Regions from separate parts of the Aquipuribacter sp. SD81 genome, predicted to be linked through region 1. Evidence: predicted binding sites of a transcription regulator. Region 1 holds the regulator's gene; the other holds the start of a gene.
What was found. The regulator Rex, encoded in region 1, represses fermentation and respiration genes when NADH is low (regulators of the CRP and FNR family bind a similar motif). The targets are predictions, from matches to a motif close to CTTGTGAANNNNTTCACAAG.

Region 1 (15,374 bases):
CACGGACCGGCGGCCGAGGCGACGACGCGCGGGGTGCCGCCGACGGCGCGGAACGCGCGCACCGGGGAGTTGACCCCGCCCGGCACGAGCGCCCTCGCCCGCTCGATGACGGCCGCCGAGCGGTCGGTGACGGGCTCGGGGACGGCCGCGCCCGGGTCCGGGGCCGCCGCGGCGGCGGGCCGGGCGGTCGTGGTCGTCGGGGTGGCCTCGTGCGTCACGCCCCCATCGTCTCAAGAGGCGGCGGGTGCTCCCGGACCGGGGATCAGCGGGCGCCGTCGTCGCGCAGGCGAGCGGTCAGGGACCGCATGACCCGCCCGAGCGCGAGCAGGTCCTCCCGCGACAGCGGGTCGACGAGCAGCCGGCGCACGCTCTCGACGTGGTGGGGCGCGGCCGCGACGAGGGTGTCGAACCCGGCGTCGGTGAGCGTGCAGCGCACGCCGCGGCGGTCCTCCTCGCACGGCTCACGGCGGACCAGCCCGCGCGCCTCCATGCGGGAGACGGTGTGGGTGAGCCGGGACCGGGAGTGCAGCACGAGCCCGGCGAGCTCGCTCATGCGCAGCGAGCGGCCGTCGGTCTCCGACAGGTGCACGAGGATGTCGTACTCGCTGAGGGTGAGACCGTGCGGCGCGAGGTCGCGCCCGATGGCGTCCTCGAGGAGGGTCGTCCCCTCCAGCCAGGCGCGCCACGCCGCCTGCTGCTCCCCGTCCAGCCACCGCACCCCGGTCACGGACGGTGATCCTAGCCGCTGACCTGCGGGGCGCTCACGGTGACAGCCGGCGGGCGACGTCGAGCGCGGCGTACGTGAGCACGACGTCGGCGCCCGCGCGGCGGATCGCGAGCAGGCTCTCGAGCATCGCGCGGTCGCCGTCGAGCCACCCGTTCGCCGCCGCCGCGGCGACCATCGCGTACTCCCCGGACACCTGGTAAGCGGCGACCGGCACGGGGCTCGCGTCGGCCACGCGGCGCAGCACGTCGAGGTAGGGCAGGGCGGGCTTCACCATGACGAGGTCGGCGCCCTCGGCGAGGTCGTGCGCGAGCTCGACGAGCGCCTCGCGGTCGTTGCCGGGGTCCTGCTGGTACGTCGCGCGGTCGCCGACGAGCGTCGACTCGACGGCGTCGCGGAACGGCCCGTAGTACGCCGAGGCGTACTTGGCCGCGTAGGCGAGCACGCCCACGTCGGTGCGGCCGGCCGCATCAAGGGCCCGTCGGACGGCGCCGACCTGGCCGTCCATCATGCCGCTGGTGCCGAGCAGGTGCGCCCCGGCGGCCGCCTGCGCGAGGGCCGCCGCGGCGTACCGCTCGAGCGTGGCGTCGTTGTCGACGCGCCCGGCGTCGTCGAGCACGCCGCAGTGCCCGTGGTCGGTGAACTCGTCGAGGCACAGGTCGGCCATGAGGACGGTCTCGTCGCCCACGGCGTCGGCGAGGTCCGCGAGCGCGACGTTGAGGACGCCGTCGGGGTCGTCGAGCCCGCTGCCGCTCGCGTCGCGCACCTCGGGGACGCCGAACACCATGAGCCCGCCGACCCCCGCGGCCACGGCCTCGCGGGCGAGGGCCACGAGCGAGGCGCGCGAGTGCTGGAGCACGCCGGGCAGGCTCGCGACCGGCCGCGGCTCGTCGAGCCCCTCCCGCACGAACACGGGCAGGACGAGGTCGGCGGGGTGCAGCCGGGTGCCCGCGACGAGCCGCCGCATCGCCGGGGTCCCGCGCAGCCGGCGGGGCCGGCCGACGGGGAACCCCGCGACGGCGCCGGAGGGCCGCCCGCCCGCCCCGGGAACCGGGACGCTCACGCGCGGCGCTCCGTCACCGAGCCCGTCACCGAGCCCGTCACCGAGCCCGGCGCCGGGCCGCCGGGGTGCGCTGCGAGGGTCGCGCCCACTCCTGCCCGTCGGCCTCGGCCGCGGCCCGGAGCGCCGCGCCGTGCTCCGCGAGCGCGTCGACCAGCGAGGCGACCTCCGCCACGGGCGACAGCACGTCGACCCGCAGGCCGTGCTCCTCGGCGGTCGCGGCCGTGCGCGGGCCGATGCACGCGATGACGGTCGCCGTGTGCGGCTTGCCGGCGATGCCGACGAGGTTGCGCACCGTCGAGCTCGACGTGAAGAGCACGGCGTCGAAGCCGCCGGTCTTGATCGCCTCGCGGACCGGCGCGGGCGGCGGCGCGGCCCGGACCGTCCGGTACGCCGTGACGTCGTCGACCTCCCAGCCCATCTGCTGCAGGCCCGCGACGAGGGTGTCGGTCGCGATGTCGGCGCGCGGGAGCAGGACCCGGTCGATCGGGTCGAGCTGGGCGTCGTAGGCCGGCCACACCTCGAGCAGCCCCTTCGCGGACTGCTCGCCCGTCGGCACGAGGTCCGGCTCCAGGCCCCAGTCGCGCAGGGCGTCGGCGGTGACCCCGCCTACCGCGGCGATCCGCAGGCCCGAGAACGAACGGGCGTCCAGGCCCAGCGCCTCCAGGTGCTCCCGGACCGCGCGCACGGCGTTGACGCTCGTGAAGCCGACCCACTCGTAGCGCCCGGTGACGAGGCCGCGCACGGCCTTGTCCATCTGCTGCGGGGTGCGGGGCGGCTCCACGGAGATCGTCGGGACGACGACGGCCTCCGCGCCCAGCTCGCGCAGGTGCGCGACGACCGGCTCGGACTGGTGCTTCGTGCGGGGCACGAGCACGCGCCAGCCGAACAGCGGCCGGGTCTCGAACCACGACATGACGGCACGCTGCCGCACGGCCTCGCCGAGCACGAGGGTGACGGGCTCGCCGAGGTCGGCGAGCAGGTCGCCCACCTTCGCCAGCGGCGCCTCGAGGCTGCGCTGGCGCACGGTCGTGGGGCAGGAGACGGCGACGGCGGGGGTGTCGCTGTCCCAGCCCGCCCCGACGAGCGCGGTCGCGGTCGCCGCTAGGGCGTCGCGCGGGCCGACCGCGACGACGGTCGTGCCGCCCGGGCGCGGCAGGTCGCCGTGGTCGCCGGCCTCGCCGTCGCGGACGTCGAGCAGGTGCACGTGGCCCGTGCCGGGCGGCGCGAGCGGCACGCCCGCGTAGGCCGGGGCGGCGACCGCGGCGCTGATGCCGGGCACGACCTCGACCTCGGCCCCGGCGGCGCGCGCGGCGGCGAGCTCGGCCGACACCGCCGAGAAGGTCGTGCTGTCGCCCCGGACGAGCCGGACGACGCGACGACCGGGCGTGGCCGCGGAGGCGACCGTGCGGGCGCGTGCGGCGCGGGCGAGCTCGCCCTCCTCGCCGGTGTCGAGGCGCACGACCTCGACCTCCGGCGCCGCGGCCCGGGCGAGCACCGGCTCGGGGTCGGGCAGGTCGGTGAGGACGACGTCGGCCTGCCGGAGCAGGTCGACTGCGCGCAGCGTGAGGAGGCCGGGGTCGCCGGGGCCGGCCCCGACGAAGGCGACGTGCGCGGGCGCGTCGGGTCGACGCGGCCGCACCGAGGGGCCGTCCTCGTCGCGGACCGCGGAGGCGGTGCCGCTGGGGACGGAGGGTCCGGGGGCGCGCGTGCGGGTGGTCATCGCAGGCTCTCCTCGTGCTGGGGCTGGGTGGTGCGGGCGGTGGTGCTCCCCCCGCCGCGGGCGGCGAGGAGCCGCCGGCCGGCGCGCTCCCCCACCTCCGCGGCGTCGGTGGCGGCCGCGGTCTCGCGGACGCGGAGCACGTCGTCGGCGAGCGGGCCCTCGCCGGTCGCGGCCCCCTCCAGGACGAGGGCGTCGCCCTCGACGCGGGCGAGCGCCCCGACGGGGGCCGAGCAGCCGGTGTCGAGCACCGCGAGCAGGCGGCGCTCCGCGGTCGTGGCGGCGCGGGTCGGGGGGTGGTCCAGGGCGGCTCGGAGCCGCGCGGCGAGCGGGTCGCCCTCGCGGCACTCGACGGCGAGGGCGCCCTGGCCGGGCGCGGGCAGCATGTCGGCGGGGTCGAGGACGGTCAGGACGCGCCCGGGACCGCTCGTGACGCCGAGCCGGCGCAGGCCCGCCGCGGCGAGCACCACGCCGTCGAGGTCGGCGCCGACGCGGGCGAGCCGGGTGTCGACGTTGCCGCGGACGTCGACGACCTCGACCGTCCGGCCACGCCGGGCGAGCGCCGCGCGCAGCATGGCGGCGCGGCGCGGCGAGCCCGTCCCGACCCTCGCGCCGTCGGGCAGGACGGCGAGCGGGTCGGCGAGGGGGTCGGCGAGGGGGTCGGCAGCGTCCCCGGCAGGGCCGGGGAGCGTGACGAGGACGTCGCGCGGGTCCTCGCGCTCGGGCACGGCGGCCAGGTCGACGCCGGGTGCGGGCGCGGTCGGCAGGTCCTTGAGCGAGTGGACGGCGACGTCGACCTCGCCGGCGAGCAGGGCCTCCCGCAGCGCCGACACGAAGACACCGACCCCTCCGGTCGCCTGCGCGAGCTCGGCGAGGGGCGCCGCGGAGCGGTCGCCCTCGGTGCTCACCGTCACGAGCACGGTCTGCTCGCCCGTGGCCGCCGACACGGCGTCGGCGACGAGGGAGGACTGGGTGCGGGCGAGCGCGCTCGCCCGGGTACCGACGCGGATCACGCGGGCCCCCCGTCGCGGCGGGCGGAGGCGACGGGCTCGAGGCTGTCGCTGACGGTCAGGCCGAACAGCGTGCGCAGCGCCTCTGCGTAGGAGCTGCCGTCGGGGTGCGCCGCGAGCTCCTTCATCCGCACGGTCGGGGTGTGCAGCACCTTGTCGACGACACGGCGCACGGTGCGCTCCACCTCGGCCGCGACCTCGGGATCCAGGGCGCCCAGCCGGCCGCGGAGCCGCTCGAGCTCGGCCTCGACGACCGCGTCGGCCTGGGAGCGCAGCGCGACGACGGTCGGCGTGACGCGGGCCGCGTGCGACTCCGCGCGCCACAGCTCGACCTCCTCGGCCACGACGGCGCGCGCACGGGCGACCTCTCCGCTCGCGTCGCCCTGGCCCGCGAGGGCGTGCGCGAGGCCCTCGAGGTCGACGAGGTGGACCTCGGCGGCGCCCGGGCCGGCCGAGAAGCCGCCGGGCCCGGCCGGCTCCACGTCGCGGGGCAGGGCGAGGTCGACGAGCACGAGGGGGCGCCCGGCCCGCTCGGCCGTGGCCGCGCGGACGGCGTCGGCGGCGACCACGTGGCCCACGGACCCGGTGCACGACACGACGACGTCGGCCTCGCGCAGGACCGTCGGCAGGGCCGACAGGTCCGCGACGACGCCGTCCACCCCCGCCGCGAGCCGCTCCGCGCGCTCGCGCGAGCGGTTGAGCACGGTGACCCCGCGCGCCCCGGAGCGCGACAGCGTGGCGGCCACGAGGCCGGCCATGCCGCCGGCGCCGACGACGGCGACGCGGGCGGCCGCGAGCGGGCCGACCACGGCTACGGCGCGCTCGAGCGACTCCTGGACCATGCGGTTGCCGAGCCGCTCGAGACCGGTCTCGCTGCGGGCGCGCCGGCCGACGCGCAGCGCGCGCTCGACGACGGCGGCGAGGCGTCCGCCGGCCCAGCCCTCGGCCCGGGCCCGGGCGTAGGCGGCACGCACCTGGCCGAGCACCTGCGCCTCGCCGACCGCCATGGAGTCCAGCCCCGCGACGACCTGGAACGTGTGCTCCACCGCGGCCGTGTCGTAGTGGGCGTACATGTGCTCGACGATGTCGCTCACCGCGACGCCGCTGCCGGCCGACAGCGCGGCGGACACGGCCGCGACGCCGTTGTGGAACCGGTCGACGTCGACGTACACCTCGACGCGGTTGCACGTCGCGAGGACCATCGCCTCGTTGACGTACGGCTGCGCGAGGGCGGCGCGGGTGACGGCGTCCGCGTCGGCGGTCGCCGCCGCGAGCCGCTCCAGCTGGGGCAGCGGGGCGGTGCGGTGGCTCGCCCCCACGACGAGGAGGGTCACCGGGCCGCCTCCGTCCCGGTCGGCGCGGTCGCGGCGCCGCCGCGGGCGTCCGGTCCCCGGCCGGCGAGGCGCGCGGCGGGCCGGACGACGGCGGGCACGTCGTCGAGGACGTCGCTGCGCTTGCGCTGCTCGTGGAAGCCGAGGATCTGCAGCTCGCTCGACAGGTCGACGGCGCGGACCGTCACGCCCGCGGGCACGCGGACCGTGCCGCCCGCGAAGCAGAGGATGCTCGTGACCCCGGCGGCGACGAGGAGGTCGCACGCGCTCTGCGCGGCCGCGGCGGGCGTCGCGACGACGGCGATGCGCACGCCGCGCTCGCGCACGAGCGCGGCGGCGGTGTCGACGTGGTGCACGGTGCGCCCGTTGACGACGGTGCCGACGACGGCGGGGTCGGCGTCGAAGAGCGCGGCGATGCTGAGGCCGCGGCTGGAGAAGCCGCCGTAGTGGGCGAGCGCGCGACCGAGGTTGCCGACCCCGACGATCGCGACGGGCCAGTCGTGCTCGAGGCCGAGGACGCCCGACATCTCGTGCACGAGCGTGGCGACGTCGTAGCCGACGCCGCGCGTGCCGTAGGAGCCGAGGTGCGACAGGTCCTTGCGGAGCATGGCGGCCGAGACGTGGACGGTCTCCGCGAGCTCCTGGCTCGACACCGTCGTGACGCCGGCGTCGGCGAGGCCGTGCAGGGCCTGCAGGTACGTCGGCAGCCGGCCGACGGTCGCCTCGGGCACGCCCGCGGCAGGGGCGGTGGTGCTGCCCGCGACCGGCGGCGACCCGGCGTCCGCCCCAGCTTCGCTGCGGCGGTGCTCGCGGACGTCGGCGCGGGGAAGGCGCAGACGCTTCAGCGGCACGTGTCCCTCCTCGGTGACCCCGTCATGTTACGTGCTTGTGACGACAGGCACAAAGTCGCGACGGTGGAGAGCCGCAGGTCAGGGCCGGTGTGACCCGCCCCACGCCCACGGCGCTCCCCGGACCGGCCGGCCGCCGGGCTCACCACGTGAGCCGGCGGTCGCCCGCCAGCCGGCGGCGCAGCCGGTCGGGGTCGACGCGCAGCGCCTCCACCACCTGCCCGTCGACCTCGACGACGGGGATGCGGTCCCAGTACGCCGCCTCCAGGGCCGGGTCGTCGAGGATCGACACCTCGGTGAGCACCGCGCCCGCGCGGCGGCACTCCCGCTCCACGACGACGCGGGCCTCCTCGCACAGGTGGCAGCCGGGCCGCGTCAGCAGCCGCACCCGGGGGGCGGGCGCGGCGGCGCGGCCGCGGAGGCGGTCGAGCAGTCCCACGCCTAGCCCAGGAAGACCGAGCGCCGCTGCACGAGCAGGGCGTACAGCGTCTGCTGGACGACCTCGCGCACGCGGTCGGTGATCTCGAAGACGACCATCGGGTCGTCGGCCGCGCCGGGGTCGAGCTCGTCGGTGGGCACGGGCTCGCCGAACTCGATGAGCCACTTGCTCGGCAGCGGCACGAGGCCGAGCGGGCCCAGCCACGGCCACGTGGGCGTGACGGGCCAGAACGGCGTGCCGAACAGCCGCGCGAGCGGGCGCACGTCGGCGAGCATCGGGTGTACCTCCTCGGCCCCGACGATGCTGACGGGCACGATCGGCACCTGGGTGCGGATCGCGGCCGACACGAAGCCGCCGCGCCCGAAGCGCTGGAGGCGGTAGCGGTCACGGTAGAGCTTGCCGACCCCCTTGAACCCCTCGGGCCACACCCCGACGAGCTGCCCGGCGGTGAGGAGGCGCTCGGCGTCGCTGCTGGCGGCCAGGGTCGCGCCCATCCGGCGGGCGACGTCGCCGACGACGGGCGTGGCGAACACGAGGTCCGCGCCGAGCATGCGGAGGAACCGGTCGCCCGTGGCCTCGTGGACCGCGACCTGCGTCATGAGGGCGTCCCACGCGAGCGTGCCGGAGTGGTTGCCGACCAGCAGCGCGCCGCGGTCGGCGGGGATGTGGTGCGCGCCGCGGACCTCCACGCGGAACCAGTGCCGGTACAGCGGCCGCAGCACGGCGAGCAGCACGCGCTCGGTGAGCTCGGGGTCGAAGCCGAACTCGTCGACGGCGTAGTCGCCCTCGAGCCGGCGCCGGACGAGCTCGACGGCGTCGACGAGCAGCTCGCCGACGCCCGTGAGGTCGAGCGTGTCCGGCTCCTGGGGTGCGTCGGGGACCGGGTCGGCGGGCGAGGTCACGGGCTCGGGGACGGCCTGCTGGACCGCCGGGTCCGCCGGGTCCTTCGCGACGGCCGGGTCCGTCGGGTCCACCGGGCCCGCCGGGCCCGCCGGGTCCGCCGGGTCGGTCGGGTCCGCGTCTCGCACGACCGTCAGCCGCGGGGGGCCGCCGAGCCGCTCGACGACCTCCAGGCCCGCCTCCTCGCCGTAGCGCTCCACGCGCAGCCCGAGCCCGGGGTCGTCGAGCAGGGGCGTGCCGCTGCGTCGCCGACGGGCGCGCTCCGCCGCGGCGCGGTCGGCGGCGCGGTCGAGCGGGCTCCGTCGGGCTCCGCCGTCCCCCGGCGGCGTCCCGGGCGTCACGCGTGCCCCGGTCCGCGGCCGGCACCGGCGCGCACCGTGTCGCGCACGGCCGTGCGGACCTCCTCGGCGACGAGGTCGACGGCCGGTCGGTAGCCGCGCAGCCCGTGCGAGCGGCAGAAGTCCTCGAAGGCCTCGCGGGAGGAGCGCCGAGGCACGAACCCGAGCTCCTCGCGGCAGCGCGTCGTGTCGAGGACGCGGCCGTACCCGAGGAGCCGGAGGTCCTCCACCGTCACCTCGGCCGCCCCGGTGCGGGTGAGCCAGCGCCCGGCGGTCCCCGCGAGCGCCTCCGGAACGCCGACGACGGGACGCCCCGCGAGCGCCGCGGCCTGGCACGTCGTGACCACGCCGTCGCCGGCGACGTTGACCGCCCCGGTGACGGTACGGCCGGGGCCGGGCCCGCCGTCCCCGCCGACCGTGGCGCGCACCATCGCCTCGACCGCGTCCTCCTCGTGCACGAACTGCAGCCGGCCGTCGTGCCCGAGCAGGGTCGGCACGGCGGGCAGCGAGAAGACGCGCGACAGCGGCGTCTCCAGCCCGGGGCCGACGATGCTCGCGAAGCGCAGCAGCGTGACGGCGACGTCGGGGCGGCGCCGGGTCAGCCCCCGCACGTAGCCCTCCACCTCGAGGCAGTCCTTCGCCCAGCCCGTGCGCGGCGGCGAGGCGGCGACGGACTCCTCGGTGAACATCGCCGGGTCCGCCGGGCCCGCGCCGTAGACGCCGGAGGTCGACTTCACGACGAGCCGCCGCACCCCCGGCGCCTTCTGGCAGGCCGCGAGCAGCTGCATCGTGCCGATGACGTTGATCTCCTTCATCGGCACCCGGCCACCCGCGGAGCGCGGGGTGGCGATGACGTTCATGTGGACGACGGTGTCCACGCCCTCGTCCTGCAGCAGCCGGCCGACGGCCGGGCTGCGGATGTCCGCACGCACGAACGCCGCCCCGCCCAGGTCGACCTGGGGCGGGACGACGTCGAGTCCCACGACCCGTGGGCGGGTCGGGTGCGCGGCGAGCGCGGCCGCGACCTCGCCCCCGAGGTACCTGGACACCCCGGTGACGAGGACGACTCGCGCGGCCACGGGATGCCCGGCCGGTGCTACTTCTTGTTGCGGCGCTGGTGGCGCGTGCGGCGCAGCAGCTTGCGGTGCTTCTTCTTCGCCATGCGCTTGCGGCGCTTCTTGATGACAGAGCCCACGAGGGTCCTTCCGGTTCGGGTCGGGTCGTCGGTGGCGCTGGGTGCGGGGCCGACCCTGGGGCCGCGCGCGCCGGGCGCGGTGCGCCCGTGGTCCGGCCCCCAGGCTACCTCTCAGGCGGAGTCGGTCAGACCCGCGCGCAGGTAGTCGTCGACGGCGTGCACGGGGACCCGGAACGAGCGGCCCACCCGGACCGCCGACAGCTCGCCGCCGTGGACCAGGCGGTACACCGTCATCTTCGACACGCGCATGCGGGCGGCGACCTCGGACACCGTGAGGAACTGGACCTCGCTGAGCGGGGCCGGCCGCCCGGCGGCGCTGCGCAGCGGTCGTGGGGCGGAGCCGTCGGACATGGTCCCTCCGTAGCCGGTCGTACCGCCCCGTCGGCCGGCGGACCGGGGCGTCCTCGCGCGCGGCGGGAGCGGATGATCACACGGTAGGGGCTGGTGGGACCGGTGGGAAGCCGGTGGGCGCCGGGCCGGCCGGCTCCGCCGGCGACGCGGTGCGGGTCAGTCGAACCAGGGGTCGAGGCCGAGGAGCGGGAAGACGGCCTTCCGCGTGGCCATGACGGCCTGGTCGACCGGGTCGGCGGGGTCGAAGCCGGACTCCCACGTGTCGAAGGTCGGGTCGGCCCCGTCCGTCATGCGACGGGGCCCGGGCTGCCCGACGAGCTGCTCGACGTGCTCCAGCCAGCCGGCGGGGACCGGGGTCGTCGGCTCGACCGGACGGTGCGCGGCGACCCCGACCAGGTGCGCCCAGGCCCGGGGCACGACGTCGACGAGCTCGTAGCCGCCGCCGCCGAAGGCGAGCCACCGACCGTCGGTCACCTCGTGCGCGAGGTCGTGCAGGAGCGCGGCGGCGGCCCGCTGCCCGTCGACCGAGACGCGCAGGTGCGCGAGCGGGTCCAGGACGTGCGTGTCGCAGCCGTGCTGGGTGACGAGCACCTGCGGCCGCACCTCCCGCACGACGGGCCGCGCGACGGCGTGGATCGCCCGCAGCCAGCCCGCGTCGCCCGTGCCGGCCGGCAGCGCGACGTTGACCGCGGTGCCCTCGGCGCCCGGTCCGCCGACGTCGGTGGGGTACCCGGTGCCCGGGAACAGGGTCCGGCCGGACTCGTGGACGGACACCGTCGTGACGCGGGGGTCGTCCCAGAACACCGACTCGGTGCCGTCGCCGTGGTGCACGTCGGTGTCGACGTAGACGACCCGCTCCACGCCGCCGTCCAGCAGCGCCTGGATCGCGCCCGCGCAGTCGTTGTAGACGCAGAAGCCGGACGCGGCGTCGGCGGAGGCGTGGTGCAGGCCGCCGGCGAAGTTGACGCCGTGGTCGACCTCCCCGGCGAGCAGGGCGCGCGCGAGCCCGACCGACCCCGCGAACACCCGGGCGGCGCTGTCGTGCATGCCGGCGAAGGCGGGCGTGTCCGTCGTCCCGATGCCGTGACCGACCACGGCGCGGGGGTCGGCCGACGCCGCGCGCACGGCCGCCACGAGGCCGTGGGTGTGCACGGTCCGCAGCAGCTCGTCGGTGGCGACGGGGGCGTCGACCACCTCCACGTGCTCCAGCAGCCCGAGGTCGCGGCAGAGCAGGGCCGTGAGGGCGATCCGCACCGGGGCGAGCGGGTGCCCGGGACCGAAGTCGTAGCGGACGAAGTCGTCGTCCCAGACCACGCGCGTGCGGCGGGGAGGTCGCGACGACATGGCGACACGCTAGCCCCGCCCGTCGTGGCCGTAGGCCGACCGACCGCCCGCCACCGCGGCCGCGGGCCGGGCGGTGTCCCAGGTTGCTCACAGGACGGTGCACCATGGTGTACGGCGGGTCGCCCACCCGGGCCCCGCGAGACCCGTCCCACGACCGCCCCGACGCCGTCCGTCCGGCGGCCCACCACGAGGAGCACCGGTGCCCAGAGCCACCTCCGACGACCGGCAGGCCCGCCTGGCCAAGATGCAGGCCGCACAGCGCAGCTCCGAGCGGCGTCGCTCGCTGCTCGTGGTCGGTGTCGCCGCCCTGGTGTCGCTGCTGCTCATCGGGGTCGTCGTCGGCGTCATCGTGCAGTCCCAGGGCGAGCGCAGCGCGGTCGAGCGTGCGGCCGCCGAGGACATCGACGGCGTCGAGGAGTTCGACGAGCAGGACCGCAACCACGTGCAGACCCCGGTCGAGTACGCGGTGACCCCGCCGGTCGGCGGCGACCACACGCCCGACTGGCAGACGTGCGGCTTCTACGACACGCCGATCACGACCGAGCCCGGCGTGCACTCCCTCGAGCACGGTGCCGTGTGGGTCACCTACGACCCGGAGCTGCCCGCCGAGCAGGTCGCGGTCCTGGAGGACCTCGCGGAGCGCAACGCGTTCCTCCTCGTGTCCCCGTGGGCGGACGGCGCGGAGCTGCCGAGCCCCGTCGTGGCCAGCTCCTGGCAGCGTCAGCTCGCGCTCGACAGCGCCGAGGACGAGCGCCTCGAGGTCTTCATCGCGAAGTACATGCAGAACGAGGAGCTCACGCCCGAGCTCGGCGCGGCCTGCAGCGGCGGGAGGATGGCCTGAGCACCGACCGGGCCGCCGGCGGCGGAGGACGGCTCCTCGCCCGTCCGGCCGCCACGGCGCTCGCGGTCGTGGGCGCGGCCCTTCTCGTGGTGGTGGGCCTGCTCGGCGGGGTCGCGCTCGCCGGGCCGGCTGCCGCGGCGGCCCCGGCCGAGGACTCCGTCGAGGCGGGGTTCGCGCGCGACATGTCCGTGCACCACGGGCAGGCCGTCGAGATGTCCGTCCTGGTGCGCGACCGCTCCGACGCCGACGACCTGCGCCAGGTCGCGCTCGACATCGTCCTCACCCAGCAGAACCAGCAGGGCCAGATGCTCGGCTGGCTCACGACGTGGGGCCTGGCCCCCGCCTCGACCGTGCCGGTCATGGCGTGGATGGGCGACGAGCCGTTCTCGGGGTCGATGAGCGGCATGGACATGGCCGGGCACAGCGAGGACGACGGCGAGGGCGGCGAGGGCGGCGGCAACCCGATGCTCGCGATGGGCATGGCGAGCAGCGACGAGATGCAGGCCCTCGCCGACGCCGACGGCGTCGAGGCGGAGCGCATCTGGGCCCAGCTCATGATCGAGCACCACCTCGGCGGCATCGCGATGGCCGAGGAGGCCGCGGAGCGGGCCGAGGAGCCGCAGGTCCGGCGCCTCGCGGAGGGCATGGTCGCGGGGCAGACGGCGGAGCTGACGACGCTCCAGCGCTTCCTCGACGAGCGCGGCGGCCCGGTCGACCTCGCGGCGGGGTGAGCCCGGCGTAGCCTGTGCGCCCGTGGGACTGACCTTCGTGGCCGCACCGTCGCAGCGACCCGACCGGCGACGGGGGGTCCGCTGATGGGCGGCAAGCTGCACTCCGACGCGGTGCTCGTCGTCGGGCTCGGGCGCTTCGGCGCCGCCGCCGCGGACGCCCTGCACCGGCTGGGCCACGAGGTGCTCGCGGTCGAGCGCAACCCCGAGCTCGTGCAGGAGTGGTCGGGCCGGCTCACGCACGTCGTCGAGGCGGACGCCACCAACCTGGAGGCGCTCAAGCAGATCGGTGCCGGCCAGTTCCCCATCGCCGTCGTCGGCATCGGGACCTCGATCGAGGCGAGCGTGCTGTCCACGCTCAACCTCGTCGACCTCAAGGTCGACCAGATCTGGGCCAAGGCGATCTCGCAGGCCCACGGCACGATCCTCGAGCGCCTCGCCACCGAGGGCGAGGTCGAGCGGGTCGACGGCACCACGGACAACCTCGACGAGATCGCCCGGCGCTCGCGCGAGGCCCGCCAGCGCGGCGTCCCGCGTCGCACGGGCAGCCGCGTGACGGTCGTGTTCCCCGAGGCGACGATGGGCGAGCGGACGGCTCACCTCGTGACCGGCAAGCTGCTCGACTACATCGAGTTCGACGACGGCTTCGCCATCGTCAAGATGGCGCCGCCCCGGGAGACGCACAACTTCACCCTCGACGAGGCCGGGGTGCGCTCGAAGTACGGCATCACCGTCGTCGGGGTCAAGCGGCCCGGCGAGGACTTCACGTACGCGATCCCGAGCACGAAGGTCCACCCGGACGACACCCTCATCGTCTCGGGGCACGTGGAGCAGATCGAGGCCTTCGCGGCGCGTCCGTGACGCAGGAGGGGCCCGGCCCGCGCGAGCCGGGCGCGGCCCAGGAGCACGAGCTGGCGGACGCCATCCGCGGCGGCGGTCCGCCGCGCCCGGCGCGCGGCGTGCTGCGTCGCAGCACGAGCGGTCGCGTGTCGACCCTCGCCCGCCGCGCGGGGCTCGAGTCGTTCCTGTCGCCGGTCCGGATCATCCCGCTCGGGCTCGCGGCGGTCATCGTGCTGGGGGCGCTGCTGCTGCACACGCCCTTCGCCGTCCAGGACGCCGGGGAGGGCGGGAGCGGGCCGCCCGGCATCCCGCCGACGGTCGTCGCGGTGTTCACGGCGACGAGCGCGGCGTGCGTCACGGGTCTCGTCGTCGTTGACACGCCCTCGTACTGGTCGACCTTCGGCGAGGCCGTCATCCTCGTGCTGTTCCAGGTCGGCGGCCTCGGCATCGCCACGCTCGGCTCCCTCGTCGGCCTCGCCGTGCTGCGACGGTTCGGGCTGTCGAGCATGCTCGCCGCCCGGCAGGAGACGAAGGGCTTCGACCTCGGGGAGATCCGCTCCATCCTGCCCCGGCTCCTGCTGACGACGGCCCTCATCGAGGGGGTCGTCTCCGTGGTGCTGGCGGTGCGCTTCCTCGTCGCCTACGACGAGCCCGTCGCCCGCGCGCTGTGGCTCGGGGTGTTCCACGGCGTCTCGGCCTTCAACAACGCCGGCTTCGCGCTGTTCAGCGACAGCCTCGTGCAGTTCGTCGGGGACCCGTGGGTCACCGTCCCGGTCATGACGGCGGTCGTGCTGGGCGGGCTCGGGTTCCCCGTGCTCGTGGAGCTCGCCCGCTTCCGCCGTCCCGCGGCGTGGTCGCTGCACACCCAGCTCGTCCTCGTCACCTCCGCGGTCCTCGTCGTCGGTGCGGCCCTCGCCCTCGGGGCCCTCGAGTGGGGCAACGAGGAGACCATCGCGGACATGGCGCTGCCGACCAAGCTGCTGGCCGTCGCCTTCATGGCCGTCACGCCGCGCTCGAGCGGCTTCGCCACCATCGACTACGCGGGCATGGGCGAGGCGGCCCGCTTCGTCACCGACGCGCTCATGTTCGTGGGCGCGGGCAGCGCCGGCACGAGCGGCGGGATCAAGGTCGGCACGCTCGCGGTCCTCGCGCTCGCCGTCTACGCGGAGGCGCGCGGCGACACCGACGTCCACGCCTTCGGGCGGCGCATCGCCACCGCGACGGTCCGGCAGGCGCTCGCGGTGCTCGGCTTCTCCATCGTCCTGACCGGCGTCGCGATCGTCGTGCTGCTGCAGCTCACCGACCTCGAGCTCAGCGACACGATCTTCGAGGCGGTCTCGGCCACGGCGGTGGTGGGGCTGTCGACCGGCGTCACCGACGACCTGCCGGACGCGGCGCGCTGGTTCGTCATCGGGTGCATGTTCGTGGGCCGGGTCGGTCCGGTCGCCGTCGCCGCCGCCGTGGCGACCAAGCAGCGCCAGCGGCTGTTCCGGCTGCCCGAGGCGCGCCCGCTCATCGGCTGAGGCGGACCACACCGGGCGGACCACCGGGTCGGGCCCTCGGCGCGGCGGGGCTGCCGCGAGGGCGTACCGTTCCCGCTCGTGCCGACGCTCCGAGGGGGCAGGCGCGGGGCCGTGGCCCGGCGCCGGCGGCTCCGTACCCTGCTGCACCCCGCCCGGCTCATCCCGATCGGTTTCGCCGCCGC
Region 2 (15,374 bases), on a different contig from region 1:
ACGGGGAGGCTCACGCCTGGACTCCTGTTCCGAGCTGGTCCGGTCCGGCGGCAATTCCTACCAGGTCACCGGCCCCCAATCCCAGCCGCGTCCGCACCTCGCTGCCGCGCGAGCGCGTCGGCAGCCACACGACGCCGTCGACCACGGTGCGGTCGACGACCACGGGCAGGGTGAGCGAGCCGGCCGCGCCCGTGACGGTGACCGAGGCCCCGGCCCGCAGGCCGTGCACGTCGGCGGTGGTGGGCGACACCCGCGCGTGCGCGCGGTGGGCGGTGCCGGCGAGGTACGCCTCGCCGTCCTGCAGGCGGCCGGCGTCCAGCAGCAGGTGCCACGTGGCGAGGACGGCCTGGCCCTGCACGGGCGGGGTGACCTCGCCGGGGGCGACGGTCGGGGTGCTCGCCCGGTCGCCGTCCCACGCGCCGACGCCCGCGAGCTCGTCGCGCAGCTGCAGCGCCTTGGCGGCGCCGAGCTCCACGCCGAGGGCCCGGGCCAGCTCGTCGAGGACGCCGTGGTCGGCGACCGCGTCGGTCGGCAGGACGGCCTCGAACGGCCGCAGCCGCCCCTCCCAGTCCAGGAACGACCCGGCCTTCTCCGCGACGGGAGCGACGGGAAGCACGACGTCGGCGTGCTCGGTGACGCTGCTGCGCCGGACCTCGAGGCTGACGACGAACGAGGCCCCTGTCAGCGCCGCGCGTGCGGCGGCGGGGTCGGGCAGGTCGTCGACGTCGACGCCGCCGACGAGCAGGCCCGCGCCCGCGGCGGCCGCCGCGAGGATGCCGGTGGTGTCGCGCCCGGGCGCGGCGGGCAGCCGCGGCACGCCCCAGGCGGCGGCGAGGTCGACGAGGGCGTCGGGCGACAGCGGCCGCCCGCCCGGCAGGGTCGTGGGCAGCGCACCGGCCTCGACGGCCCCGCGCTCGCCCGCGCGCCGCGGCACCCACGCGAGGCGGGCGCCGGTCGCGTCGGCGGCGGCCGCCGCGGCGCTCAGCGCCCCGGGGACCGTCGCCAGGCGCTCGCCGACGAGCAGGATCGCGCCGTCCAGGCGCAGCGCGGTCGCGACCGGGCCGGCGTCGGTGGCCCGGGTCGCGGCCTGCAGCACCTGCGCCTCGGCCCCGGGAGCGGTCGGCACGAGCACGCCGGACAGCTTCTCGACCCCGCGGCTGCGGAACGGCGCGACCGAGGTGACGGTGAGCCCGCCGGCGCGCACGGCCTTGCGCAGGCGCAGGAAGACGATCGGCGACTCCTCCTCGGGCTCGAACCCGACGAGGACCACCGCGCGGGCGCGCTCGAGGTCGGCGTACGTGACGCCGATGCCGGTCCCGGCCACGCGGGAGGCGAGGAAGGCCTCCTCCTCCGCGGAGTGCGGGCGGGCGCGCAGGTCGACGTCGTTGCTGCCGAGCACGACCCGGGCGAACTTCGCGTAGGCGTACGCGTCCTCGACGGTCGCGCGGCCGCCGACGAGCGTGCCGACCCCCGAGCCGTCGCGGGCGGCGGCGAGACCGCGGGCGGCGACGTCGAGCGCGTCGGGCCACGACGTCTCGACGAGCTCGCCGGTGGTCTCGTCGCGTACGAGCGGCACCTCGAGGCGGTCGGGCAGCGAGGCGTACGTGAACGCCCAGCGGCCCTTGTCGCAGTTCCACTCCTCGTTGACCGCAGGGTCCTCCCCCGCGAGCCGGCGCAGCACGACGCCGCGGCGGTGGTCGGCGCGCACGGCGCAGCCGGAGCTGCAGTGCTCGCACACCGTCGGGTTGGACACGAGGTCGAACGGGCGGGCGCGGAAGCGGTAGGCCGCGCCGGTGAGCGCGCCCACGGGGCAGATCTGGATCGTGTTGCCGGAGAAGTACGACGCGAACGGCGCACCGGCCTCGTCGAGCTCGGCGGCGCCCTCGGTGAGGCGCTCGCCCGCGAAGCCGAGCACCTGGGTGTCGAAGGTGCCGATCTGCTGGTTGGCGCCGCGCTTCTGCAGGTCGATGAAGGTGTCGCCCGCGATCTCCTTGCTGAAGCGCGTGCAGCGCTGGCACAGGATGCAGCGCTCGCGGTCGAGCAGGACCTGCGTGGAGATCTTGATGGGCTTGGGGAACGTGCGCTTGACGTCGACGAAGCGCGACGTGCCGCGGCCGTTGCTCATCGCCTGGTTCTGCAGCGGGCACTCGCCGCCCTTGTCGCAGATCGGGCAGTCGAGCGGGTGGTTGACGAGCAGCAGCTCCATGACGCCGTGCTGCGCCCGGCCCGCGACCTCGGAGGTGTTCTGGGTCTCCACGACCATGCCGGGCGCGACCGTCATCGTGCAGCTGGCCTGCGGCTTCGGCATCTTGCGGACGTTGCCCTCGCGGTCGGGCATCGAGACCTCGACGAGGCACTGCCGGCACGCCCCCGCGGGCTCCAGCAGCGGGTGGTCGCAGAAGCGCGGGATCGCGATGCCCAGCTCCTCCGCGACGCGGATGAGCAGCGCGCCCTTGGGCGCCTGCACCTCGATGCCGTCGATGGTGAGGGTCACCAGGTCCTCGGCGGGGGCGTCGGGCGCGACCGCGCCCGCGCGGGCGACGCTCGTGTCGTGACCGGTGGAGAGGCTCATGCCATACCTGCGGGTTCTGCGTGGGTGACGGTGGGCACGCGGTCGGCGTCGGAGAAGACGCTCGTCCGCTCGTAGGGGAACAGCTCCCACGCCGGCGTACGGGTGCCGGCGACGAACTCCTCGCGGAAGTACTTGATGGCGCTCGTGATGGGGCTCGTGGCGCCGTCGCCGAGCGCACAGAAGGACCGGCCGAGGATGTTGTCGCACGTGTCGAGGAGGGTCTGGACGTCCTCCTCGGTGCCCTTGCCGGCCTCGATGCGCCGCAGCACCTGCACGAGCCAGTACGTGCCCTCGCGGCACGGCGTGCACTTGCCGCACGACTCGTGGGCGTAGAACTCCGTCCAGCGCAGCACGGCCCGCACGACCGACGTCGTGTCGTCGAACATCTGCAGCGCGCGCGTGCCGAGCATGGACCCGGCCGACATCGTCGACTCGAAGTCGAGCGGCACGTCGAGGTGCTCGTCGGTGAACAGCGGCGTGGAGGACCCGCCCGGGGTCCAGAACTTCAGCTTCCGCGGCTCGCCCTTCTCGTCCAGGCGCATGCCGCCGGCGAGGTCGAGCAGCTCGCGCATCGTGATGCCGAGCGGGGCCTCGTACTGGCCGGGGTGACGCACGTGCCCGGACACGCTGAAGAGCCCGTAGCCCGTCGACTTCTCGGTGCCGAGCCCGGCGAACCAGTCGGCGCCGTTCAGCACGATCGAGGGGACGCTCGCGATCGACTCGACGTTGTTGACGACGGTCGGGCGCGCGTACAGCCCGGCGACGGCCGGGAACGGGGGCTTGAGCCGGGGCTGGCCCCGCCGGCCCTCGAGGGAGTCCAGCAGCGCCGTCTCCTCCCCGCAGATGTAGGCGCCCGCACCGGCGTGCACGACGATGTCGAGGTCGAAGCCGCTGCCGAGCACGTCGGTGCCGACGAAGCCCTCGGCGCGGGCCTCCTCGACCGCCTGCAGCAGGCGGCGGTACACGTGGAGCTCCTCGCCGCGCAGGTAGATGAACGCGCGGTTCGCGCCGATCGCGTAGCTGGAGATGACGACGCCCTCGACGAGGACGTGCGGGTTGGCGAGCATGAGCGGGGTGTCCTTGCACGTGCCCGGCTCGGACTCGTCGGCGTTCACCACGAGGTAGCGCGGCTTGCCGTCGTCCGGCGGCAGGAAGCCCCACTTCATCCCGGTGGGGAAGCCCGCTCCCCCGCGCCCGCGCAGGCCCGACTTCTTGACGGCCTCGACGAGGTCGCCCGGGGCGAGCGCGAGCGCGGAGCGCAGCGCCTCGTAGCCTCGGTTGGCGCGGTACGTCTCCATCGTCCAGCTGCGGTCGGCGTCCCAGAACGCCGACAGCACCGGGGTGAGGGTATCGGTCACGTCAGGCCCCCTTCTCCTCGTCGCCGGTCGCGCCGGCGGAGCGGTCCGGCTCCGGCGCGCGCCAGCCCTTCTCGCGCGCGAGCCGCAGCCCGCGCAGCGTGGCCGGGCCCGCGCTGGGGCCCTCGTCGGCGCGGCCGTCGGGGAACCCGGCGAGCACGCGCGACATCGGCTTGAACTCCACGACCTCGTCGGCCCCGCGGGTGGGACGGACCTTCTCCCCGCGGCGGAGCCGGTCGACGAGCTCGCACGCCGACCGCGGCGTCTGCTCGTCGAAGAACTCCCAGTTGACCATCACGACGGGCGCGTAGTCGCACGCCGCGTTGCACTCGACGCGCTCGAGCGTGACGACGCCGTCGTCCGTCGTCTCGTCGTGGCCGACGTCGAGGTGGTTGCTCACCGCGGCGAAGATCTCGTCCCCGCCCATGACGGCGCACAGGGTGTTCGTGCACACCCCGACGGTGTACCGGCCGTTGGGGTGGCGCTTGTACTGCGTGTAGAAGGTCGCGACCGCGCTGACCTCGGCGTTGGAGAGCCCCAGCGTCTCGGCGCAGAACGCGATGCCGTCGGGGCTCACGAAGCCGTCGACCGACTGCACGAGGTGCAGCAGCGGCAGCAGGGCGGAGCGCTCCTGCGGGTAGCGGGCGACGACGGCGGCGGCGTCGGTGCGCAGCTGCTCGAGCGTGGCGGTGTCGTAGGCCATCAGCGGTCGACGCCTCCCATGACGGGGTCGAGGGCGGCCACGGACGCGACGACGTCGGCGACCTGGGCGCCCTCGCACATCACGGAGACACCCTGCAGGTTGGTGAAGGACGGGTCACGGAAGTGGGCCCGGTACGGCTTCGTGCCGCCGTCGGAGACCACGTGCACGCCGAGCTCCCCGCGCGGGGACTCCACCGCGGTGTAGACCTGGCCGGCCGGCACCCGGAAGCCCTCGGTGACGAGCTTGAAGTGGTGGATGAGCGCCTCCATCGAGGTGCCCATGATCGTGCGGATGTGGTCGAGGGAGTTGCCGAGCCCGTCGCCGCCGAGCGCGAGCTGCGACGGCCACTTGATCTTCGGGTCGTCGACCATGACGGGGCCGGGGCCGAGCTCGGACAGCCGGTGCATGCACTGCTCGACGATCTTGACCGACTCGTACATCTCGTCGAGGCGGATGCGCAGGCGCGAGTAGTTGTCGGCCTCGGTCCGGGTGACGACGTCGAAGTCGTAGTTCTCGTAGCCGCAGTACGGCTCGTCCTTGCGCAGGTCGGCGGGCAGGCCCGTCGAGCGCAGGACGGGTCCGGTGATGCCGAGCGCGATGCAGCCGGCGAGGTTGAGGTAGCCGGTGCCGACCAGGCGCGGGCGCAGCGTGGGGTTCTGCGCGCTCAGCAGCTCGAGCTCCTTGATGCCCTTGCGGATGCTCGGCACGAACTCCCGGATGCTGTCGAGCGCGCCGGGCGGGATGTCCTGCGCGACGCCGCCGGGGCGCACGAACGCGTGGTTCATGCGCAGCCCGGTGATCTCCTCGAGGATGTCGAGCGCCTTGTCCCGCTCGCGGAACCCGTCGGTCATCATCGTCGTGGAGCCGAGCTCCATGCCGCCGGTCGCGAGCGCGACGGCGTGCGAGCCGATGCGGTTGAGCTCCATCGTCATGACGCGCAGCACGCTCGCCCGCTCGGGCACCTGCTCGGTGATGCCGAGCAGCTTCTCGACGCCGAGGCAGTACGCCGTCTCGTTGAAGATCGGCGACAGGTAGTCCATGCGCGTGCAGAAGGTGACGCCCTGGGTCCAGGAGCGCACCTCCATGTTCTTCTCGATGCCGGTGTGGAGGTAGCCGATGCCGGCGCGGGCCTCGGTGACGGTCTCGCCCTCGACCTCGAGGATGAGCCGGAGCACGCCGTGGGTGGACGGGTGCTGCGGACCCATGTTGACGACGATGCGCTCCTCGCCCAGGCGCGCGGTGTCGACGACGTCGTCCCAGTCGCCGCCGCCCACGGTGACGACCGAGCCCTCGAGCACGTCGGGGTCGGTCGCGCCGTAGGGGTCGTCCGCGCCGGCCGCCCGGCCCTGCTGCTCGCGTGCGGTGTTCGTCTCGGTGCTCACGTGTAGAGCCTCCGCTCGTCCGGCGGCGGCACGGTGGCGCCCTTGTACTCCACCGGGATGCCGCCGAGGGGGTAGTCCTTGCGCTGCGGGTGGCCCGGCCAGTCGTCGGGCATGTGGATCCGGGTGAGGGCGGGGTGGCCCTCGAACACGATGCCGAAGAAGTCCCACGTCTCGCGCTCGTGCCAGTCGTGCGTGGGGTACACCGCGACGGTCGACGGGACCCGCGGGTCGCCGTCGGGCACCGACACCTCCAGGCGCACGCGGCGCCGGTGCGTCATCGACTTGAGGTGGTAGACGGCGTGCAGCTCGCGCCCCGTGTCCTCCGGGTAGTGCACGCCCGACACGCCCAGGCTCAGCTCGAAGCGGAGGTCGGGCTCGTCGCGCAGGCGGCGGCACACCTCGACGAGGTGCTCACGACGCACGTGCAGCGTGATCTCGCCGTGCTCGACGACGACCTTCTCGACCGCGCCGCCCGGGCCGTCGAACCCGAGGCCCGCGTCGGCCAGGGAGTCGGTCAGGTGGTCGGCGAGCTCGTCGAACCAGCCGCCGTAGGGCCGCTGCGCCGGCAGCGCCACCATCGAGGTGGTGACGAGCCCGGAGTAGCCGGAGGTGTCGCCGGGCCCCCACACGCCGAACATGCCGTGGCGCGTGGTGACCGGCGTCGAGGAGGCGACCTCGGGCGCGGTCGCGAGGTCGCGCGCCACGACGGCCGGGTCGGCGTCGCCTGCCGTGCTCGTGCCGCCGGTGCCGCCGCCGGTGGTCGCCCCGGTGGGCCGCGTCGTCGGCCCGGTCGGACCGGCGCCCTCGGGGTCGGGGCCCGGGTCGTCGGCCGCCTCGGTGGCCTCCTCGACCGCGGGGTCGGTCGACAGCTTGGTCGCCGGGTCGAGCGCCTCGTCCTCGACCTCCTCGGTCGTGACGTCGTCGGCGCCGGAGGGGTTGGTGCCGCCCGCGGGCGCACCGTCGGGGCCCTGCGCCGCCGCCTCGTCGCCCTCGCCGGGGGTGCCGGTCGTGTCCTCGGGCGTGCCGTCGTCCTCGCGGGGGCTCACCGCAGCAGGCCCTTCATCTCGATGGTCGGGGTGGCGGCGAGCGCGCGCTCCTCGGCCTCGGCGTCCGCCTTGACGCGGTGGGCGCCCATCTTCTCGCCCTTGATCTGCTCGTGGAGCTTGAGGATCGCGTCGAGCAGCATCTCGGGGCGCGGCGGGCAGCCGGGCAGGTACACGTCGACCGGCACGATGTGGTCGACGCCCTGGACGATCGCGTAGTTGTTGAACATGCCGCCGGAGGAGGCGCAGACACCCATCGCGATGACCCACTTGGGGTTGGGCATCTGGTCGTAGACCTGGCGCACGACCGGGGCCATCTTCTGGCTGACCCGGCCGGCGACGATCATGAGGTCGGCCTGGCGCGGCGAGGCGCTGAAGCGCTCCATGCCGAAGCGCGCGATGTCGTACTTCGGCCCGCCCACGGCCATCATCTCGATGGCGCAGCAGGCGAGGCCGAACGTCGCCGGCCACACGGAGGCCTTTCGGACGAGGCCGACGAGCTGCTCCACCTGCCCCAGGAGGATCCCTGCGGGGAGCTTCTCCTCGATTCCCATTGTGCGCTCCTGTCGGAGAGTCGGTTCGTGCCGTGCTGTGCTGTGCTGTGCCGTGGTCGAGCGGTCAGCGGGTGGTGCGGCCGGCCGTCAGTCCCACTCGAGCCCGCCGCGGCGCCACACGTAGGCGTACGCGATGAGGATCGCGCCGACGAAGAGCAGCACCTGGACGAGGGCGAACAGGCCGAGCTGGTTGAAGGCGATGGCCCACGGGACGAGGAACACCGTCTCGATGTCGAACACGATGAAGAGCATCGCGATCAGGTAGAACTTCACGGGCACCTTGCCGCCGCCCACGGCCTGCGGCGAGGGCTCGATCCCGCACTCGTAGGCCTCGAGCTTCGCGCGGTTGTAGCGCGCCGGCCCCGTGAGCGAGGTGGCGATGACCGAGAACGCGGCGAAGCCGGCTCCGATCGCCAGCATGATCACCAGCGGGAGGTAGGGGCTCACAGGACTGCTCCTCGTCGGGGCCCGCCCGCGGCGGGGCGGGTCTGCACTCGCAGGGTCGGCGTCATCCTAGGGGCGGGCGCAGCCGCGCCGGGACGCGGGTGCAGGCCGTCTACCTGCACGTTTAGGTCATCCACGGCTGACGAAATGCAACCGTGACCCGGCTCCCGTGCGCCCCTCACGCGATCCTCGAGGCGACCGGCGACAGCCGCTCCATGGTCTGGATGACCCGGTCGACGCCGTCGCCGCCGCGGTCCTCGTAGAGGTTGGCGAGGAGCTTGAGCACGAACTGCATGAGGAGGGGGCGCGGCAGGCCGTAGCGCGTCGCCGTCCGCATGACCCACGGGTTGCCGATGATCTTCACGAAGACCCGGCCGAGGGCGTAGTAGTCGCCCATCTCCGCCTCGACCGCCTTCGGGTAGGCGCGCAGCGCGCGCTCGCGCTGCAGGCCCGGCGCCGCCATCGCCTCCGCGACGACGCCCGCCGCGATGCGGCTGGAGGCCATCGCGTAGGCGATGCCCTCGCCGTTGAACGGGTTGACCATGCCGCCGGCGTCGCCGACGAGCAGCAGCCCCCGGCTGTAGTGCGGGGTGCGGTTGAAGCCCATCGGCAGGGCGGCGCCGCGGACGGGGCCGACCTGGTTCTCCGGCGTGAAGCCCCAGTCCGCCGGCATGGTGGCGACCCAGCGGTGCAGCAGCTCCTTGTAGTCGACGTTGCCGAAGGCGCTGGAGCTGCTGAGGATGCCGAGCCCGACGTTGCTCGTGCCGTCACCGACGCCGAACACCCAGCCGTAGCCGGGCAGCAGGGTGCTCTGCCCGGGCGGGCCGTCCCACAGCTCCAGCCACGACTCGAGGAAGTCGTCGTCGGTGCGGGGGCTCGTGAAGTACGTGCGGACGGCGACGCCGAGCGGACGGTCCTCGCGCTTGGCGATGCCCATGGCGAGGCTGAGCCGGCTGGAGTTGCCGTCCGCCGCGACCACGAGGCCGGCCCGCAGCGTCCCGGTCTCGCCCGTGCGCCGCCCGCGCTCGTCGTGACGCGCCCACTCGACGCCCGTGATGGTCCCGGTGGCGTCGAGGACCGGCGCAGTCGCGCTCGTGCGCTCCAGCAGCCGGGCCCCGTCGCGCTCGGCGGTGCGCGCCAGCACCTCGTCGAGGTCGGCCCGGGGCCGGACGAGGCCGTACGACGGCACGCCGGTGAGCTCTGGCCACTCGAGCTCCAGGCGCTGGCCGCCGCCGATGATCCGCAGGCCCTTGTTGCGGATCCAGCCGTCCTCCTCGCGGTGGGGGACGCCGAGGGCGACGAGCTCCTTCACCCCGCGCGGGGTGAGGCCGTCGCCGCACACCTTCTCGCGCGGGAAGGACGTCTTCTCCAGCAGCACGACGTCGAGGCCGGCGCGCGCGAGGTACGCCGCGACGGTCGAGCCCGCGGGGCCCGCCCCGACGACGACGACGTCCGCCTCGGCGGGGACTCCTCCGGGCTCGCTGCTCACGCTGGCCACCTCCACGGGGCTGGGCTCGAGGCTTTGTGCACGGCTTCACAAGCCGAAGGCACCAGCGTACGTCGCCGCACCGACGGTCGCCGCCCCGCTCCCCCGCACCTACGCGTCCTGCCCTCCTCGACCCTGCTCCTCGGGACGCAGCTGGTCGGCGTGGCCACGGTGCCGTCCCGGTCGGCGCACCGGCACGTTGGGGTGCGTGTCCGCCCACGCACCGCGCGCGCACGCCTGCGAGCACCACGCCCGTGGCCGCGAGGAGGTGAAGTCGGCCCCGCACCGGGCGCACACCTGTGCCTCGACCACGGCGGCTCAGCCCGGCCGGACGGCGGAGTGCAGCGCGACGATGCCGCCGCTCGCGTCCTGCCACGTCACCCGGTCCCAGCCGGCGGCCCGGAGCCGCTCGGCGAGCGCCGCCTGGTCCGGCCACGCCTGGATGGACTCCGCGAGGTAGTCGTAGGCCTCGGGGTTGGACGAGGCCCGCCGCGCGACCGCGGGCAGGACGCTCAGCAGGTACCGGTCGTACACGTGCCGGAACGGCGACCACGTGGGGTGGGAGAACTCGCACACCACGAGCCGCCCGCCGGGCCGGGTGACACGGAGCAGCTCGCGCAGGCCCGCGTCGGGGTCCACGACGTTGCGCAGCCCGAAGGAGATCGTGACGGCGTCGAACGTCGCGTCGGCGAAGGGCAGGCGCGTCGCGTCGCCGGCGAGGAACGGCAGGTCGGGGCGGCGGCGGCGGCCGACGTGGAGCATGCCGAGGGAGAAGTCGCACGCCACGGCCCGGGCCCCGAGGTCGGCGAAGGGCTCCGTCGAGGTGCCGGTCCCGGCCGCCAGGTCGAGCACGCGGTCGCCGCGGCGCAGGTCGAGGGCGCGCGTGACGAGGCGGCGCCACCGCCGGTCCGAGCCGAGGGACAGCAGCGTGTTCGTGAGGTCGTACCGCTCCGCGACGCCGTCGAACATCGACGAGACGTCGACCGGGCGCTTGTCGAGGTCCGCACGCTGCACCACCCGTCCAGCGTAGGTGCGGTGCGCGGGGCCCCCGGGGGCGGACCTACCCTGGGAGCACCATGTCCGCCCCCCTGCCGACCCCGCAGCACCCGCCGTCGGCGTCCCGGCGGCTCGTGTCCCGCACCGTCGAGGTCGACGACCCCGGACCGCTGCTGTCGCTGCTGCCCGACCCGGCGCGGGTCGGCGAGCCGCTCGCGTGGGTGCGCCGCGGCGAGGGTCTCGTCGGGTGGGGCGAGGCGGCCCGGCTCGAGACGCGCGGGCCCGACCGCTTCGGCGAGGCCGAGCGCCGCTGGCGCGGCCTGCTCGCCGGCGCCGTCGTCCGGGACGAGGTCCGCGGCCGCGGGACGGGACCGGTCGCGTTCGGGTCCTTCGCCTTCGCCGGCACCTCCGCCGAGGCGAGCGTGCTCGTCGTGCCCGAGACGGTCGTCGGGCACCGGGACGGCCGGTGGTGGGTCACCCGCACGACGGTCGCGCCTGCCGGCGCGACGGCCGTCGACGCCGTGCTGCCCGGTCCGCACCGCACCCCGCGCCCGCAGGCGGAGCCCCCCGCACCCACGGGCGTGTCCTTCGCCGACGGGTCGGTGACGAGCACCGCGTGGGAGCTGCTGGTCGCCGAGGCGGTCCGGCGCATCGCCGACGGCGCGCTGGACAAGGTCGTCCTCGCGCGCGACCTGCTGGCCCGGGCCGAGGCGCCGCTGGACGTCCGGGCGGTGCTCGGCCGCCTCGCGGGCGCCTACCCGGCCACGTGGACGTTCCACGTCGCCGGGCTGGTCGGCGCGACCCCCGAGGTGCTGGTCCGCACGCAGGTCGGGCTCGTCGCGTCGAGGGTGCTCGCCGGGACCATCCGCCGCAGCGGCGACGACGAGCACGACCTCGCGCTCGCCGCGTCGCTCGCGCGCTCCAGCAAGGACCTCGGCGAGCACGAGTACGCCGTCCGCAGCGTCGTGGAGGCGCTCGCGCCGTTCTGCGCCGGCACCAACGTGCCGGAGTCGCCGTACGTGCTGCACCTGGCCAACGTCATGCACCTCGCGACGGACGTGACGGGGGTGCTGCGCGACGGCGCCTCGAGCCTCCGCCTCGCGGCGGCCCTGCACCCCTCCGCGGCGGTGTGCGGCACCCCGACCGAGGCGGCGGCCGACCTCATCACGGAGCTGGAGGGCATGGACCGGGGTCGCTACGCGGGGCCGGTGGGCTGGCTCGACGCCTCCGGCGACGGCGAGTGGGGCATCGCCCTGCGGTGCGGGCGCGTCGCCGAGGACGCCCACGAGGTCCGGCTCTTCGCCGGCTGCGGCATCGTCGAGGGGTCGGACCCGGCGGCCGAGCTCGCCGAGTCGACGGCGAAGCTCGTCCCCATGCGCGACGCGCTCGGCGGCTGAGGCCTCACGCGCTGCGGGCGACCGCCAGCGGCGCGGACGACGGCACGGACGACGGCACGGCCTCGGTCGTGATGCGGCCCCGCCCCGACCGCTTCGCGCGGTACATGGCGGCGTCGGCGCGCTCGAGCAGGCCGCGCGCGTCCTCACCCGGGCCGGAGAGCGTGAGGCCGCCGCTGACCCCGACGTCGAGGGCCTCCCCGCCCACGACCAGCGGCTCCGCCATGACCTCCAGCAGCCGGTCGGCCACGGCCAGACCGGCCTCGACGGACGCCAGGCCCGGGCAGCACACGACGAACTCGTCGCCACCGAGCCGCGCCACGGTGTCGAGCGGACGCACCGAGGCCAGGAGCCGCTGCGCGACGAGCACGAGCAGCTCGTCGCCGGTCGCGTGCCCGTGGGTGTCGTTGACCGCCTTGAAGCGGTCGAGGTCGAGGAACAGGAGGCCGACGGCCGTGCCGTCGCGCCCCGACGCGGCGAGCTGCTGGTCGAGCCGGTCCAGCAGCAGGGTCCGGTTCGGCAGGCCCGTCAGGTCGTCGTGGAGGGCGAGCAGCGTGAGCCGCCGCTCGACGTCGACGCGGTCGGTGGCGTCGAGCATCTGCACCGTCAGGCGCGCGCCGTGCACGTCGTGGCCCGCCTCGCCGACCAGGTCGGGGCCCACGAGCAGCTGCACCCACCGCGGTGCCCCGTCCGGCAGCACGACCTCGGCGGTGCCCTGCCAGGACGGGTCGCGGCCCTCGGCGACCGACACCAGCCCGGCCGTCACCTCCGCGGCGTGCGACGGCTCGAGCAGCGTCAGCCAGTCCGCGCCGAGGAGGTCGGCGACCGGCCGCCGCAGCAGCACGGCCGTCGCGGGGTTGGCGCTGCCGATGACCGCGGTGCGCCCGTCGGGACGCAGCCGCACCGACAGGTGGCCCGCGAGCGCGGTGTCGAGGCTGCGCCGCACGCGCGCCTCGCTCGCCCGGACGGCGCCGAGCAGGTCGTCGCGCTCGTGGCGGCTCACGGCGATGCTGACGGCCACGCACGCGAGCACCGCGAGGAAGCCCTGCGCGAGCACGACCCGGGTGGCGGGGTCGGTGCCGGACGCGGCGAAGGGGCCGTAGCCGGCGACGGTCAGCCAGACCGTGAGCACCCCGGTGAGGACGAGGTGGGCGCTGGTGAGGAAGCGCCCGAGCCGCAGCGCGGCCCACAGCGTGAGGGGCACGACGGAGTAGGCGATGTTGAGGCCGTCGCCGACGACGAAGGCGAGGCCGTAGCCGCCGAGGGTGGCGAGGAGCAGCAGCAGCGCCTCCCGGCGGCGCGCGGGCACCAGCTCGTCGCGCGAGGGGGGCCAGGTCCGTGCGACCGCGAGCACGAGGACGGTGCCGACGGCGTTGCGGACGAGGACGAGCAGGGCGCCGGTCGTCGTCCCGACGTAGTCCGGCGCCCCGGCCACCACGACCGCGCCGGCCGCCGCGGCCGCGAACGACGCCGCCACGATCGCCCCGCCGACCGCCGCGGAGTCCAGGCGCCGCCGGCGGGCGCCGAACGCCGCCAGCAGCGTCGCACCGACCGCGGCGTGCACGAGGTTGGCGGCGACGAACCAGCCGGTGTCGGCGAGCGGCACGCCCGTCGCGTCGTGGACCGCGAACGTCGCCGCGCCCATGAGCACGCCGTCGCGCACGCCGGTGCGCACGTCCGGCACCGCGGCCGCCCACAGGACCGCGACGCCGGCCGCCGGCCACACGAGGGCCAGCCCGCCGAGCCCGTCGGTCGCGGTGAGGCGCCCCAGCAGCGCCGCGATCGTGAACGCGACGAGGAGCAGGAGGGAGCGGCGCACCTACGGGTCATCGGCACGGACCGGTCACCGTCGTCTAGCCCGGACGGGTGGACCCCTGGTCCAGCATGCGGGACGGACGGCACCCGACGGTGGACAGCCGGCGCCTGCGGCGCCACAGTGGTGGCGCCCATCCAGAGCGGCCGAGAGACCTGGCTCGTCGACGCCGCAGCAACCCCCCGGAACCTCGGGTGAGGGTGCTCCCGCCAGGCCGATGGAGGTCCACCTCGTGACACGTCCCCGTCCTCTCCTCGTGCGCCGCCGCGTCGTCGACCTGCTCCGGACGGCCTCGGGCCGCTGTCGGCCCTCGCGCGCCTGAGCGCCGTCGCGACCGCCCCCACCCACCCCGGTCGAGCCGTCGGGCCGACCGCCCTCACCTGAGGAGAACCACGTGACCACCCCCACCTGGGGTGGACCCGCCGTGGACCTGCGCCGCGCCTTCCGCTCCGACGCCTCGAGCGTCTGGGCGGTCACCACCGCGCACGCGGGCCTGCCCGTCGGGTTCACCGCCGTGTCCGTCGCCAGCGTCTCGCTGGCCCCGCCCCTGCTGTCGTTCAACGTCGCCCGGACGTCGTCGAGCCTGCACGCGCTCGTGCAGTCCGGCCGCTTCGCCGTCCACCTGCTCGCCGCCGACCAGGAGGACCTCGCCCGGCGCTTCGCCGCCGACGCCGCGCTCCGCTTCGGACCCGGCACCGCCTGGCGCTGGGCGGAGGACGGACTGCCGCACCTCGACGGGGTCGTCACCCGCGTCGCGGGCGCCGTCCTGCGGCTCGTCGAGGCCGGTGACTCGCTGCTCGTCCTCGGCGAGGTCCACGGCGTCGACGGCCTCGTCGACGGCGCGGACCGGGCCCCGGAGCCGCTCGTGCACCACGACCGCACGTACACCCGCCCCGCCGTCCTCTCAGGAGCCGTCGCATGAGCACACCCCAGCCCACCCACCCCGCTCCGCTGCGCTTCGCGTACTGGGTGCCCAACGTCTCCGGCGGCCTCGTCGTCTCGACGCTGCCCCAGCGCACCGACCACACCCCGCGGTACAACGTCGACACGGCCCGGGCCGCCGAGGCCGCCGGGTTCGACTACGCGCTCACCCAGGTGCGCTACGCGGCGAGCTACGGCGCCGACGAGCAGCACGAGTCGACGTCGTTCTCCCTCGCGCTGCTGCTCGCCACCGAGCGCCTCAAGGTCATCGCCGCGGTCCACCCCTACTTCTGGCAGCCGACGGTGCTCGCGAAGTGGGCGGCGACCGCGCAGTCCCTCACCGGCGGCCGCCTCGCGCTCAACGTCGTCTCCGGCTGGTTCAAGGACGAGGCCGTGTCGCTGGGCGCTACGTGGCTGGAGCACGGTGAGCGCTACCGGCAGTCGGAGGAGTTCATCGACGTGCTGCGCGGCGCGTGGACCACCGACGACTTCACCTACCGCGGGGACTTCTTCCGCACGCGCGGCCTCACGTTCCGCCCCCAGCCGGACGTGCTGCCCGAGATCTTCCAGGGCGGCAACTCCACCGACGCCCGGCACATGGCCGGCCGGGTGAGCGACTGGTACTTCATGAACGGCAGCACGCCCGAGGGCGTCGCGGAGCAGGTCGCGCAGGTCGGCGGCTACGCCGCGGCCGCCGGGCGGCGCGTGCGC

Region 2: WAA21_RS07125 (geranylgeranyl reductase family protein) is a predicted target of Rex. The motif match lies at 9,575-9,594, and genes of this name have one in related genera.

The regions. Positions count from the first base shown of each region.
Region 1 is NZ_JBBAYJ010000031.1:3,788-19,161, forward strand. Features, by position in the region: gene hemL (glutamate-1-semialdehyde 2,1-aminomutase) at 1-107, opposite strand, end outside; gene WAA21_RS15915 (MarR family winged helix-turn-helix transcriptional regulator) at 263-727, opposite strand; gene hemB (porphobilinogen synthase) at 762-1,691, opposite strand; gene WAA21_RS15925 (uroporphyrinogen-III synthase) at 1,825-3,507, opposite strand; gene hemC (hydroxymethylbilane synthase) at 3,504-4,517, opposite strand; gene WAA21_RS15935 (glutamyl-tRNA reductase) at 4,514-5,848, opposite strand; gene WAA21_RS15940 (redox-sensing transcriptional repressor Rex) at 5,845-6,696, opposite strand; gene WAA21_RS15945 (glutaredoxin family protein) at 6,836-7,132, opposite strand; gene WAA21_RS15950 (lysophospholipid acyltransferase family protein) at 7,135-8,373, opposite strand; gene WAA21_RS15955 (NAD-dependent epimerase/dehydratase family protein) at 8,370-9,449, opposite strand; gene WAA21_RS15960 (30S ribosomal protein bS22) at 9,467-9,565, opposite strand; gene WAA21_RS15965 (helix-turn-helix domain-containing protein) at 9,677-9,916, opposite strand; gene WAA21_RS15970 (acetoin utilization protein AcuC) at 10,073-11,260, opposite strand; gene WAA21_RS15975 (DUF3105 domain-containing protein) at 11,460-12,101, shown strand; gene WAA21_RS15980 (DUF305 domain-containing protein) at 12,170-12,832, shown strand; gene WAA21_RS15985 (potassium channel family protein) at 12,917-13,690, shown strand; gene WAA21_RS15990 (TrkH family potassium uptake protein) at 13,687-15,192, shown strand; gene WAA21_RS15995 (TrkH family potassium uptake protein) at 15,271-15,374, shown strand, end outside.
Region 2 is NZ_JBBAYJ010000009.1:44,314-59,687, reverse strand. Features, by position in the region: gene nuoH (NADH-quinone oxidoreductase subunit NuoH) at 1-14, opposite strand, end outside; gene WAA21_RS07160 (NADH-quinone oxidoreductase subunit G) at 11-2,572, opposite strand; gene nuoF (NADH-quinone oxidoreductase subunit NuoF) at 2,569-3,930, opposite strand; gene nuoE (NADH-quinone oxidoreductase subunit NuoE) at 3,932-4,630, opposite strand; gene WAA21_RS07145 (NADH-quinone oxidoreductase subunit D) at 4,630-6,012, opposite strand; gene WAA21_RS07140 (NADH-quinone oxidoreductase subunit C) at 6,009-6,716, opposite strand; gene WAA21_RS07135 (NuoB/complex I 20 kDa subunit family protein) at 7,055-7,609, opposite strand; gene WAA21_RS07130 (NADH-quinone oxidoreductase subunit A) at 7,697-8,056, opposite strand; gene WAA21_RS07125 (geranylgeranyl reductase family protein) at 8,232-9,542, opposite strand; gene WAA21_RS07120 (demethylmenaquinone methyltransferase) at 9,858-10,553, opposite strand; gene WAA21_RS07115 (isochorismate synthase) at 10,616-11,932, shown strand; gene WAA21_RS07110 (diguanylate cyclase domain-containing protein) at 11,937-13,748, opposite strand; SAM riboswitch class I at 13,873-13,966, shown strand; gene WAA21_RS07105 (flavin reductase family protein) at 14,137-14,664, shown strand; gene sfnG (dimethylsulfone monooxygenase SfnG) at 14,661-15,374, shown strand, end outside.